DNA from 2 places in the Brevibacillus sp. genome. Region 1 is predicted to be linked to the other one. Evidence: riboswitches for the same ligand, from Rfam matches in the RefSeq annotation. Region 1 holds a riboswitch; the other holds the start of a gene.
The links. A riboswitch is a leader RNA that binds a small molecule or an ion and turns the genes downstream of it on or off. The one in region 1 is predicted to bind S-adenosylmethionine.
Positions count from the first base shown of each region.

Region 2: another riboswitch for S-adenosylmethionine. It lies ahead of mtnK (S-methyl-5-thioribose kinase); the one in region 1 lies ahead of DEP07_RS00700 (aminotransferase class I/II-fold pyridoxal phosphate-dependent enzyme).

Region 1 covers NZ_DOTK01000005.1:1,867-7,159, reverse strand. The annotation lists gene DEP07_RS00715 (hypothetical protein) at 1-1,093, shown strand, start outside; gene DEP07_RS00710 (DUF5665 domain-containing protein) at 1,100-1,408, opposite strand; gene DEP07_RS00705 (pyridoxamine 5'-phosphate oxidase family protein) at 1,583-2,038, shown strand; SAM riboswitch class I at 2,127-2,252, shown strand; gene DEP07_RS00700 (aminotransferase class I/II-fold pyridoxal phosphate-dependent enzyme) at 2,348-3,511, shown strand; gene DEP07_RS00695 (trans-sulfuration enzyme family protein) at 3,508-4,698, shown strand; gene DEP07_RS00690 (YhcN/YlaJ family sporulation lipoprotein) at 4,726-5,293, opposite strand, start outside.
Region 2 covers NZ_DOTK01000045.1:138,743-144,035, reverse strand. The annotation lists gene DEP07_RS14000 (sigma-70 family RNA polymerase sigma factor) at 1-186, shown strand, start outside; gene DEP07_RS13995 (anti-sigma factor) at 183-1,400, shown strand; SAM riboswitch class I at 1,493-1,638, shown strand; gene mtnK (S-methyl-5-thioribose kinase) at 1,788-3,017, shown strand; gene mtnA (S-methyl-5-thioribose-1-phosphate isomerase) at 3,014-4,054, shown strand; gene DEP07_RS13980 (GNAT family N-acetyltransferase) at 4,208-4,771, shown strand; gene DEP07_RS13975 (ABC transporter ATP-binding protein) at 4,869-5,293, shown strand, end outside.

The DNA.
Region 1 (5,293 bases):
GAACAAGGCGGAATGGGAGCGGATTTATCGCGACTACTACAACGACATCTGGCTGGAAGTGCGCAGCCCGAAAGCGGATGAGCAACTGGTCAGCGTGAGCGCCCAGACGAAAAGCGACAAGGTGTACATCAAAGGTCTTGTGACACCGGACGTGACCAAGGTGGTCGTGACCAAGCCGAACGGTGATATCATCGAGACGGTGCCGACCAGCGAGCACTCGTTTACCGTCAGCTTCCCTGCCGTCGGTACGTCCGCCGAGCAGTATGTGACTGTTCAGGCTTTTGCGGGAAGCGTGCTTGCCGACACGGAGAAAGTAAAGCTCGTAGCGCAAACGGAAGAGGACAAAAACAGGCTGCTCCATATGTTCACGGTTTATGACGCGAAAAAAGCAGAGTGGCAAGTCAAAGGGATTGTCAAGCACGGGGCGGAGCGGGTTGTCGTCACGTATAACGGCGTGCGAAAAGAGGCCAGCCTGAAAAAGCTGCTCGATAACGTTGACAGCTTCAGTGTGACTTTCGAGAATCCGACGACGGATGCCAAGAGCAGCAAGGCTGTGATCGAAGTGTATGAGGCCGGGAAAAAGGTGGACGAGGACTCGATTGCGATTGAGCCGAAAAAGACACCGGACAACAATCCGGCAGTAGACTACAGCATTGCGGGCACAGCTGTGCACGACATAAAGAAAAAGCAGATCGAACTGAAAGGTACCGTCAAGGGCTGGGACAAAAAGCAAAAGGCGAAGCTTTTCGCGATTAAACCAGACGGCAAGAAAAAAGAGATCAAGCCCAATGACAAGGGCGAGTACACGCTGGAATTGACGTACAAAGATCGCTCGTACACGGCCAAAGCGATTCAGCTTGAACTGTATGTAAAAGACAAGCTGGTCAAGCAAGCAGACATCGTCCTGAGCACGAAGGTCATCGTCGCGCCGCCTAAGCATGATGAGGATGAGAAGAAGCACAAGCATCCGAATGGCAAAGCGTACGGCTTCTGGAAGAAACACGATGGCAAATGGGACGATGACGATCGGGACGACGATGACCGCGATCGTGACGAAGATGACGACGATCGTGACAAAAAGAAAGACAAGTAGCTGCTGTTACGGCTGTTTGTAAGTCTGGACGTAATCGACCAGTTCGCGGATGTAGTCGCCGAGGATCGGGATCGAGAGAAATTGTGTCAGTAGCGAACCGAGCAGTGCGAGAACGATAGCAGTCCCAATCGTCAAACCAAGACCCCGGGCAAGACCTGCGAGGAAATTGATCCAGAGCAGCTTGCGCGGGGCTGTGTAATTTTGGATGACATCAGCAAGCCGGATATCCTCCAAAAACATGGCGATCTTATCCATGCGCTCGTTCATTTTCCGCACTTCCTGAAGCTCGTGGAGGACTTGATCTATTTTGTGCATGAGCCGATCTGTAGGCGTAGGAGCCACTTGTTTCAACCTCCTTGTTCCTGGAAGCATTGTTTTCTACCAGTTTAGGGAAAAAGCCGACCAGAATCAAGGCGGGGAGGAAAGGTTTGCCTCCGGCTTGCGGGAGGGGTACAATAGACGTACAAAAGTATACGAGGAGGCATCCGAATGGCTGAAACCGTATCCCAAACCTTATCGGAAGAACTGTTCGCGCTCCTGCAAAAAGAGCGCTTTGTGACGTTGGCCACAGTCGATCACGAGACAGGTGCGCCATCCGTCAGTTCCTTGTCCTGGACTTTTGCTGTGAACAGCGGACTCATCCGTTTTGCTGTAGACAGCCGCTCCCGCATTCTCGCCAATATCGCCAAAGAACCGCAGGTCGTGCTGCATTTGATCGGGGCAGGCTCTTCTTTTGCGATCAACGGGCGCGCCGAGCTGAAGGCAGAACGGCTGGAAGGGGTTCCCCTGAAGCTTGCGATGGCGGAGATTGCGATTGACTCTGTCAGAGACGTGATGTTTTACGGTTCGCGCATATCCGTAGAGCCTCAGTACGAAAAGACATACGACAAAAATGCCGCAGCGAAGCTGGACAATCAGGTCATGGACGCCTTGAAAAAAGCGTAGGCGCGGTTGTCACACTCTTGTGGAAAATCTTGTTGACAAGAAACAGCGCTATCCTTTAGTATTAGGTCATTCAAATTGAATAGCAAACTTCTTATCCAGAGAGGCGGAGGGACTGGCCCGATGATGCCCGGCAACCAATCACCTGTATGTTCGTTCATACGGGGAGATAATGGTGCTAATTCCTGCAGAGTTTTTTAACTCTGAAAGATGAGAAGGTCTTGCTTACGGCGACGTAAACAAAGCCTTCTTTCAGAGGAAAGGGGGCTTTTTTCATGCCCCTCGACATCATTGGAGGGAGAGAATTACGGTATGAGACTGGAAACAAAATTGATTCAGGCAGGCGTAGGCAAAGATGAGAAAACGGGTGCGGTGAGCTTCCCCGTCTACTACGCTACCGCTTATCGCCATCCGGCGCTGGGACAGAGCACAGGTTTTGACTATACGCGGACGGCGAATCCTACCCGTTCTGTTTTGGAAGAGACAATCGCTGAGGCAGAGGGAGGCGATGCCGGCTTTGCCTGCGCGTCCGGGATGGCGGCAGTCCATACGGTAATGGGGTTGTTTTCCCAAGGCGATCACCTCATCGTATCGCTCGATTTGTACGGCGGGACGTATCGCTTGTTTGAACAAGTGCTTTCCCGTTACGGGCTTGCTTTTACTTACGTAGATTTGCGCGATCTGGAAGCGGTGAAAAAGGCGCTGCGCGCAGAGACGAAAGCGATTTTCGTCGAGACGCCGACCAATCCGCTCATGCAGATTACAAATATTCGTGAAATAACCAGCCTGGCCAAGCAACACGGGCTTTTGACGATTGTAGACAACACGTTCATGACTCCTTATTGTCAACGCCCGCTAGAGCTTGGGGCTGATGTGATTTTGCACAGCGCAACGAAGTATTTGGGCGGACACAACGATGTGCTGGCAGGGTTGATCGTTACAAAGGGCGAGGAGTTGTCGGAAAAAATCCGGTTTTTGCACAATTCGATCGGCGCGGTGCTGGGGCCGCAGGATAGCTGGCTTCTGGTGCGCGGCATGAAAACGTTGGCGCTGCGCATGGACAGACACCAGTCGAATGCGCTCGCGGTAGCGAAAAAGCTGAAAGAACATCCAGCCGTTGCCGAAGTGTTTTATCCCGGACTGGAAGAGCATCCCGGGCATGAGATTCAGGCGAGCCAGGCGAGCGGATACAGCGGCATGGTTTCGTTCCGGGTACGCTCCCAGGAGCAGGTGGGCTTGTTTCTGCAAAATTTGCGCGTCGTCTCCTTTGCGGAAAGTCTTGGCGGGGTAGAGTCGTTGTGTACGTACCCGGCGACACAGACTCACGCAGACATCCCCGAGGAAGTGCGGGCGTATGTCGGCGTGTGCGATCGATTGCTGAGGCTTTCGGTGGGGATTGAACATCCGGATGATTTGATCGCTGATTTGTTTCAAGCGCTGGATGCAAGTCTCGTCGTTGGGGGGGCTGTTCGATGAATTTCGCGACAAAAGTTTTGCATGGCTCCACAGGCATCGATCCGTTTACAGGTGCGTCGTCGGTTCCGATTTACCAGGCTTCCACTTTTCATCAGTTTGATATCGATCAGCCGGGCACATACGATTACGCCCGCTCGGGGAACCCGACGAGACATGCGCTGGAAGAAGCGATCGCCGCACTCGAAGGCGGAGCGCGCGGGTTCGCCTTTTCTTCCGGCATGGCGGCCATTTCCAGTGTGTTCATGCTCTTTTCGGCGGGCGATCATATCGTGGTCGCGGAAGATGTGTACGGCGGCACTTTCCGTTTTCTGACGAGAGTGCTGTCGAGAATGGGAATTTCCGTCACGTTTGTGGATGCGACACAGACGGAAGCGGTGCGCGCGGCGATCACTCCGGCTACTAGAGGGGTCTATCTGGAAACTCCGTCCAATCCGACGTTGAAAGTGACCGATATCGCTGCCGTTTCCGCCATTGCGAAAGAGCATGACCTGCTCGTCATCGTGGACAACACGTTCCTGACGCCGTACTATCAGCGGCCATTGGAGCTGGGGGCGGATATCGTCATCCACAGTGCAACCAAGTTTATCGGCGGCCACAGCGACGTTGTTGCAGGTCTGGCGGTAACCCGCGATGAAGCGCTCGGCGAACAGCTGTACCTCATCCAAAACGGCATGGGAGCCGTTCTCGGCGTTCAGGATTGCTGGCTGGTCATGAGAGGGCTGAAGACGCTCAAAGCGCGTCTGGATGTCAGCACGAAGTCTGCCGGAGTTTTGGCGGAATGGCTTTCTTGCCACCCCGAAGTGAGCCGCGTCTACTATACAGGCTTGGCTGAGCATCCGGGACATCTCGTTCAGCAAAAACAGGCGAGCGGCCACGGCGCCGTATTGTCTTTTGACGTCGGGAGCCGCGAGCGGGCAAAAGCGTTGTTTGACCGCGTAAAGCTGCCGATTGTAGCGGTCAGTCTTGGCGCGGTGGAGACGATTCTCTCGTATCCGGTCATGATGTCGCATGCGGCTATGCCAGCAGAGGAGCGGCAAGCTCGCGGCATTACAGACGGTTTGATCCGGTTGTCCGCAGGTCTGGAAGACGCGGACGATTTGCTGGCAGACTTGAAACAGGCTTTGGAAGCACTGCCGCCTTTGCCATCCGCGATTCCAAGCAAAAAAGAGGCATACTCCCGGGTGTAACGACCCGGGGGCTATGCCTCTTTTTTCTTATGGAGTGCCAGTGCGATTTACGTTGATTTTTCCTTGCGGGGTACGCCCATCGTTGTTGATCTGTTGTTGCTGATTTTCCTGCGCCGGTGTTTCTTCGCGCCTTCTGACATCTCGCGGCAGTTGCGGAATGATCCGTCCGACGATGTCGGCCAATTCCTCTGCGAAGCCGGAGATCGGGTGGCCTCTGCGAATGTCTGCCGCCATTTCTTTCAGCCGCTGAACGATGTCCGGGTCGGCTGTTACGACGGCATTGGCCCCCTGCGGGTCTTCTTTCAGCGCTTCTGCCACAGTGTACTTGATGACGCCGACTTCCGGCCGATCCAATTGGGCGTCTACATCGATCCCGACGACGGCGTATTTGCCAATCACGACGGCTGTGGCGCCATTGACTTTTTTCACGCGAGTAGCCAACTGGACGAGACGGTCGGCGGTCGCCTGCGAAGATTGGTTGTAAGCTGGTTCCGGTGCCGTTTGCTGAACGCGCTGGGTATGGGGCGCTTGCTGTTGGTTGGGTTGTGGCGCAGCCTGGTTCGCTTTGTTGCCCGCCATGCACCCTGACAAAACA
Region 2 (5,293 bases), on a different contig from region 1:
AAAGAGGCATATGCGCATCTGGAGCAATTGCCGCCCAAGCAACGACAGGTCATTTTGCTGTCAGCCATGCAATTTTCCTACGCGGAAATGGCAGAGGTGTTGGAGATCGAACTGGCGGACGTCAAACGCTCGCTGTTTCGCGGTCGGCAAAAGATGCGGAAGCTGTGGAAGGAGGAAGGGCCATGACGCACCAAAACGGTCATGATCGCGAGCAAAAGCTGCTCGCTTATTTGAGAGGGGAACTGACAGGGGAAGAAGCAAAGCGGCTTGGCGAGGAGCTGGCAGCCGATGAGGCATGCGCAGAGCGGCTGGAGCGGCTTTTGCTGGGCGAAGAAGGAGAGCAGCAACCACGGGAACTCGACGCGCTGGACGAGGGCGGGCACAGCCAGCTTTCCGAAGCGAAGCAGAGGGCGATTGTCCGGCGGGGAAAATGGAAAAATCGCTTGCTCAGTTCCGTGTACGCTTTTGCCATCCCGTTTGTAATTGGCGTGGTATTTCTGGGCGTCAACGGATGGGTAGGGTCGTCGATGCACGATGATCTGCACCGGGTAGCGAAGGACATGGTCAATTTTACGCAGCCGGGTGTCAGCGTGGGCAGCAGCGGCGCGCAGGTGGGACTGCTGTACGGCAGCATCCAGATGGAGCTTCGCGAGCGAGTAGGGGCGGACATCAAAAACGCAGGCCGCTTTGAAAGCACCAACGTGTTGTGGAACGTCAACGCCAAGCCGCAATGGACCAACGGAGTGAGGGAGCAAAAGCTGTTTTTCCGCTATCCGCTTCAAAGCGGGCAAAAACCGGACGCAGACGAACTGGCGCATTGGCGCACGCCAGCCTGGACGACTTTGGAGAAGCTCCCCGAAGGAACCGTTGCCCAGTTGGCTGTCTCTTTTGCTGATTTTTTGACGTACGAGCAGTATTATGAGCGAATCTCCCGCTACATCAGCTCCGCCAACCAGGATACGGTCTGGTTGGCAGTGGACACCGGAGTGGAAGCCAGGCACGAAGACCAAAAAGACGGCTACCTGCTCTTGGGGCCGGGAGAAGCATGGGGATTTGCGGAGCACGAGCTGAATTACGGAGCGGCTCCGATTCAGGTCAACGGAGAAGGAAGCCGACGGATGGCAGCCTTTTTGGGGGAAATGGCCTACCTTGTCGAGCAAAAAAGCCTCGCGCGCGACATGGGACAATATTTGGTCTCGCGAAGCGATCCGCAAGTCGAGGAGCGCTATCGCTACTTGCAGGAAAAAGGCGTTCGCCTCTACGGAGCAGTCCTGACCGGACCGACGAAGGAACTGCTCAAACTCAAGGATGAGAAGTCGATTACCGCTGCCTTTGTCGGCCAAATTGACTGGTGGAACTGGGATCGCCCGGCTGCTTCCGGCACTCAGCACGTCTGGTAGGAGAGAAGCGCGGTTTGCGAAAAAAGGGTGTTGACATCGTGGAACGGCAGGTTGTATGATTCAAACTAAATCAAAACCGCATACGTTTGGATACCTTATCCAGAGAAGGTGGAGGGACTGGCCCGATGATACCCGGCAACCGACACGACGCTATTTCAACGCGAGCAGCGGCTGAAACAAAAAGCGACGTGCACGGTGCTAATTCCTGCAGAAACAAAAGTGGTCTGGAAGATAAGGGGGACATGACACGTTTATTATACGTGGCGACAGCGACCTCTTTTCTTCGGGAAAGAGGTCTTTTTTGTGCGTTTGGACACGGATTCCTGACCATTTTGTCATTCCGTTCGAAATAGAGAAAAAAACGATTTGTGAGGGGAGTAATCAATCATGGCATACCGCGCATTGACTGAGCAGGAAGCAGTAGAGTACGTAAAAGGCTTGCCGGGTCTGTTTACAGAAGGAGCAGAGCTGACCAGCCGCGAAATCGGTGACGGGAATCTGAACCTCGTGTTCGATATCCAGGAGCCGGCTACCGGAAAAAAAGTCATCGTGAAGCAAGCGTTGCCGTTTGCGAGAGTCGTGGGAGAATCATGGCCGCTGACGATTGACCGTGCCCGCATCGAGAGTGAAGCGCTCCGCATCCAGCACAAATACGTGCCTGACCTGGTGCCGGAAGTATACCACTTCGATCAGGAGCTGGCGCTGACGGTGATGGAGAACGTAGGCGACCACGTCATCATGCGCAAAGGCTTGATTGAGGGCAAGCGCTACCCGCTTTTTCCGAAGCAGATCGGACGTTTTCTCGCGCAAACCTTGTTCTACACATCCGATTTGGGGGCGCATCCGTACGACAAAAAAGCGCTAGTCGGAACATTCATAAATCCGGAATTATGCAAAATCACAGAAGATCTCGTCTTTACCGACCCGTATGAAAATGCGCCGACCAACGACTTTAACCCGCTGATCCGCAAAGAAGTAGAGGCCATCTGGAACAACAAGCCGCTCAAGCTGGAAATCGCCAAGCTGAAATTCGATTTCCTGACTCGCGCAGAAGCACTTTTGCACGGCGATTTGCACACAGGCAGCATCTTCATCACCGAGAGCAGCCTGAAAGCGATCGACCCCGAATTTGCCTACTACGGGCCGATCGGTTTTGACATCGGTGCCGTTATCGCCAATCTGCTGCTCAACTACGCTGGTCAGCACGGCTTGCAAAATGACCAAGGAGAACGCGACTCCTACCGCGAATACTTACTGGAAACGGTTGAAGATGTCTGGAACGAATTTGTTTCCCAGTTTGTCCAGCTCTGGCACAAGCAGGCTAAAGAACGCAGCGCTCATGTCGAGGGCTTGTGGCAAAGCTACGTGAAACGACTGATTCAGGATACGGCAGGCTATGCCGGATGCAAAATTTTGCGCCGTGTGATCGGCCTGGCAGGAGTGGCTGATCTGAATGCCATCGCAGACGCCGAAAAACGCGCCGAAGCAGAACGACTGGCGCTGGCGATCGGGGAAGCGCTGATTCTCGGACGCAACGACATTGAGGAATCGACAGACATCACGGACATCGTCCGCAACGTAACCGCACGCTACTATCAGGAGGCAACGACAGTATGACAACCAGTACACAAACAACGCCAGTCAAGTGGGAAGACGACGTACTCGTCTTGCTTGATCAGACGCGTTTGCCAGTAGAAACGATTTATTTGCAGCTGACGACCGCCGAACAAGTATGGGGCTCGATTCGCCGCCTGGAAGTGCGCGGAGCACCGGCAATCGGCATGGCCGCCGCCTACGGACTGTATTTGGGAATCCGCGGCAGCGAAGCGCAAACGTATGAACAGTTTTGGCAAGAGCTGAACAGCCAGGCAGACTATTTGGGAACGTCCCGGCCAACTGCTGTGAATCTGTTCTGGGCGCTTGACCGGATCAAAGCACGCGTGCAACAAAACTCCGCCTTGCCCGTTGACGAGCTGAAAAAAGCTGTGCTCGACGAAGCACTGGCGATTCAAAAAGAAGACGCAGAAGTATGTCGCACGATCGGCGAACATTTGCTGACGCTGTTGCAAGACGGCATGGGCGTGCTTACACACTGTAATCCGGGTGCGCTGGCTACTGCTGCATACGGTACGGCTACCGCTCCTTTCTATTTGGCAAAAGAACGCGGGTGGGATTTGAAAGTATACGCCGACGAGACGCGCCCCGTATTGCAAGGCGCTCGCCTGACCGCCTATGAATTGCAGCAGGCTGGGATTGACGTCACCTTGATTTGCGACAACATGGCAGCTATGGTCATGTCGCAAGGCAAAGTGCAGGCCGTTGTCGTGGGAACAGACCGTGTAGCGGCCAACGGCGACGTCGCCAACAAAATCGGCACGTATGGAGTAGCCGTTTTGGCAAAAGCGCATGGCATTCCTTTCTATGTAGCGGCGCCGCTGTCCTCTGTCGATCTGGCGACGGCGACAGGTGCGGAAATTCCGATTGAGGAACGTCCGGCAGAAGAGATCACACACGGCTTGGGCAAACAGGTAGCACCGGATGATATCAAGGTGTACAATCCGGCGTTTGACGTGACGCCAGCCCAGTACATTACCGCAATTGTGACAGAGACGGGCATTTTCAAGCCGGAAGAGATCGCGAAAAGCAAACAATAGTCCGTCGTATCAGGAGCGTCTGCCTTTTTATGGCGGGCGCTTTTTTTCAGGAATAGATCGTCTGATTCTTGCTAAATTATGGAACCAGCCGCATAATCGAGCGTAAGAAGTTGCTTGCCCGTTGAAAGCGAATGAGAAGGAGGAGCGGTTATCATGAGAACGATCCCGATTTCCGAAGAAGCATTTCTCAAACAGTTGGAGTTGTCGGATGCCAGCGAAATGTTTTGGCTCACCGATACGAACCGATCCTACCTCAAAGAGTGGCTGCCTTGGCTGAATTACACGAAGTGCGAGGATGACACGAGCTATTTCATCCAAAGAACGATTCAACAGTATGACGACAATCAAGGGATTCACTACGGAATCTGGTATAACGGTCGGATGGCCGGGACTCTCGGTGTGCACAATCTGGACTGGATCAACAAGAAGACATCACTGGGCTATTGGCTTGGCGCCGGCTTTCAGGGCAAGGGGCTGATGACCAAAGCAGTGGCGGCGTATATGGATCACCTTGTTTTCGGTTCATGGAACTTGGAGAAAATCACGATTCAGGCGGCGACAGGCAATTCGAAAAGCAGAGCGATCCCCGAGAGACTCGGCTTTCAACTGGAGGGAATCCTGCGGCGCAATGAGTTTTTGTATGACCATTTTGTCGACCATGCCGTGTACAGCATGTTGAAGGAAGAATGGCAGGAAAGAGCCAGACAAAAAAGGTAGATTGACAAAGAAAATTCAGTCAATTACGATGAAGGAAGCAAAAAGGGGCTGCGCGATTCGCACGCCCTTTTTTGCTCGATAAAAAGAGGTGATTAGCTTGAAGACACTCAAGGAGCTATCCTGGTTTTTTCGTGCCCACTGGAAGCGGTACACGATCGGCATAGCCTTTTTGTTTTTCATCGACATTTTGATGCTCTGGCCGCCGCGGCTGATCGGCGAGACTGTCGACGCGATGCGCAACAGCTCTTTGACTGCCCAAGACTTGACGCGGACAGTCACGATTTTGCTCGCGCTTGGGGTCGGGCTGTACGCGATGCGCTTTGCCTGGAGGTATTTGCTGAACGGCGGCGCGTTGATTTTGGAGCGAACTTTGCGAGAGCGGCTTTTCGGGCATTTGACCCGGATGACGCCGTCTTTTTACCATCGCAAGCGTAGCGGTGATTTGATGGCTGTGGCAACCAACGACATTCCCGCCATCGAGCAGACGGCGAGTACCGGAGTGCTCACGCTGGTCGATTCGTT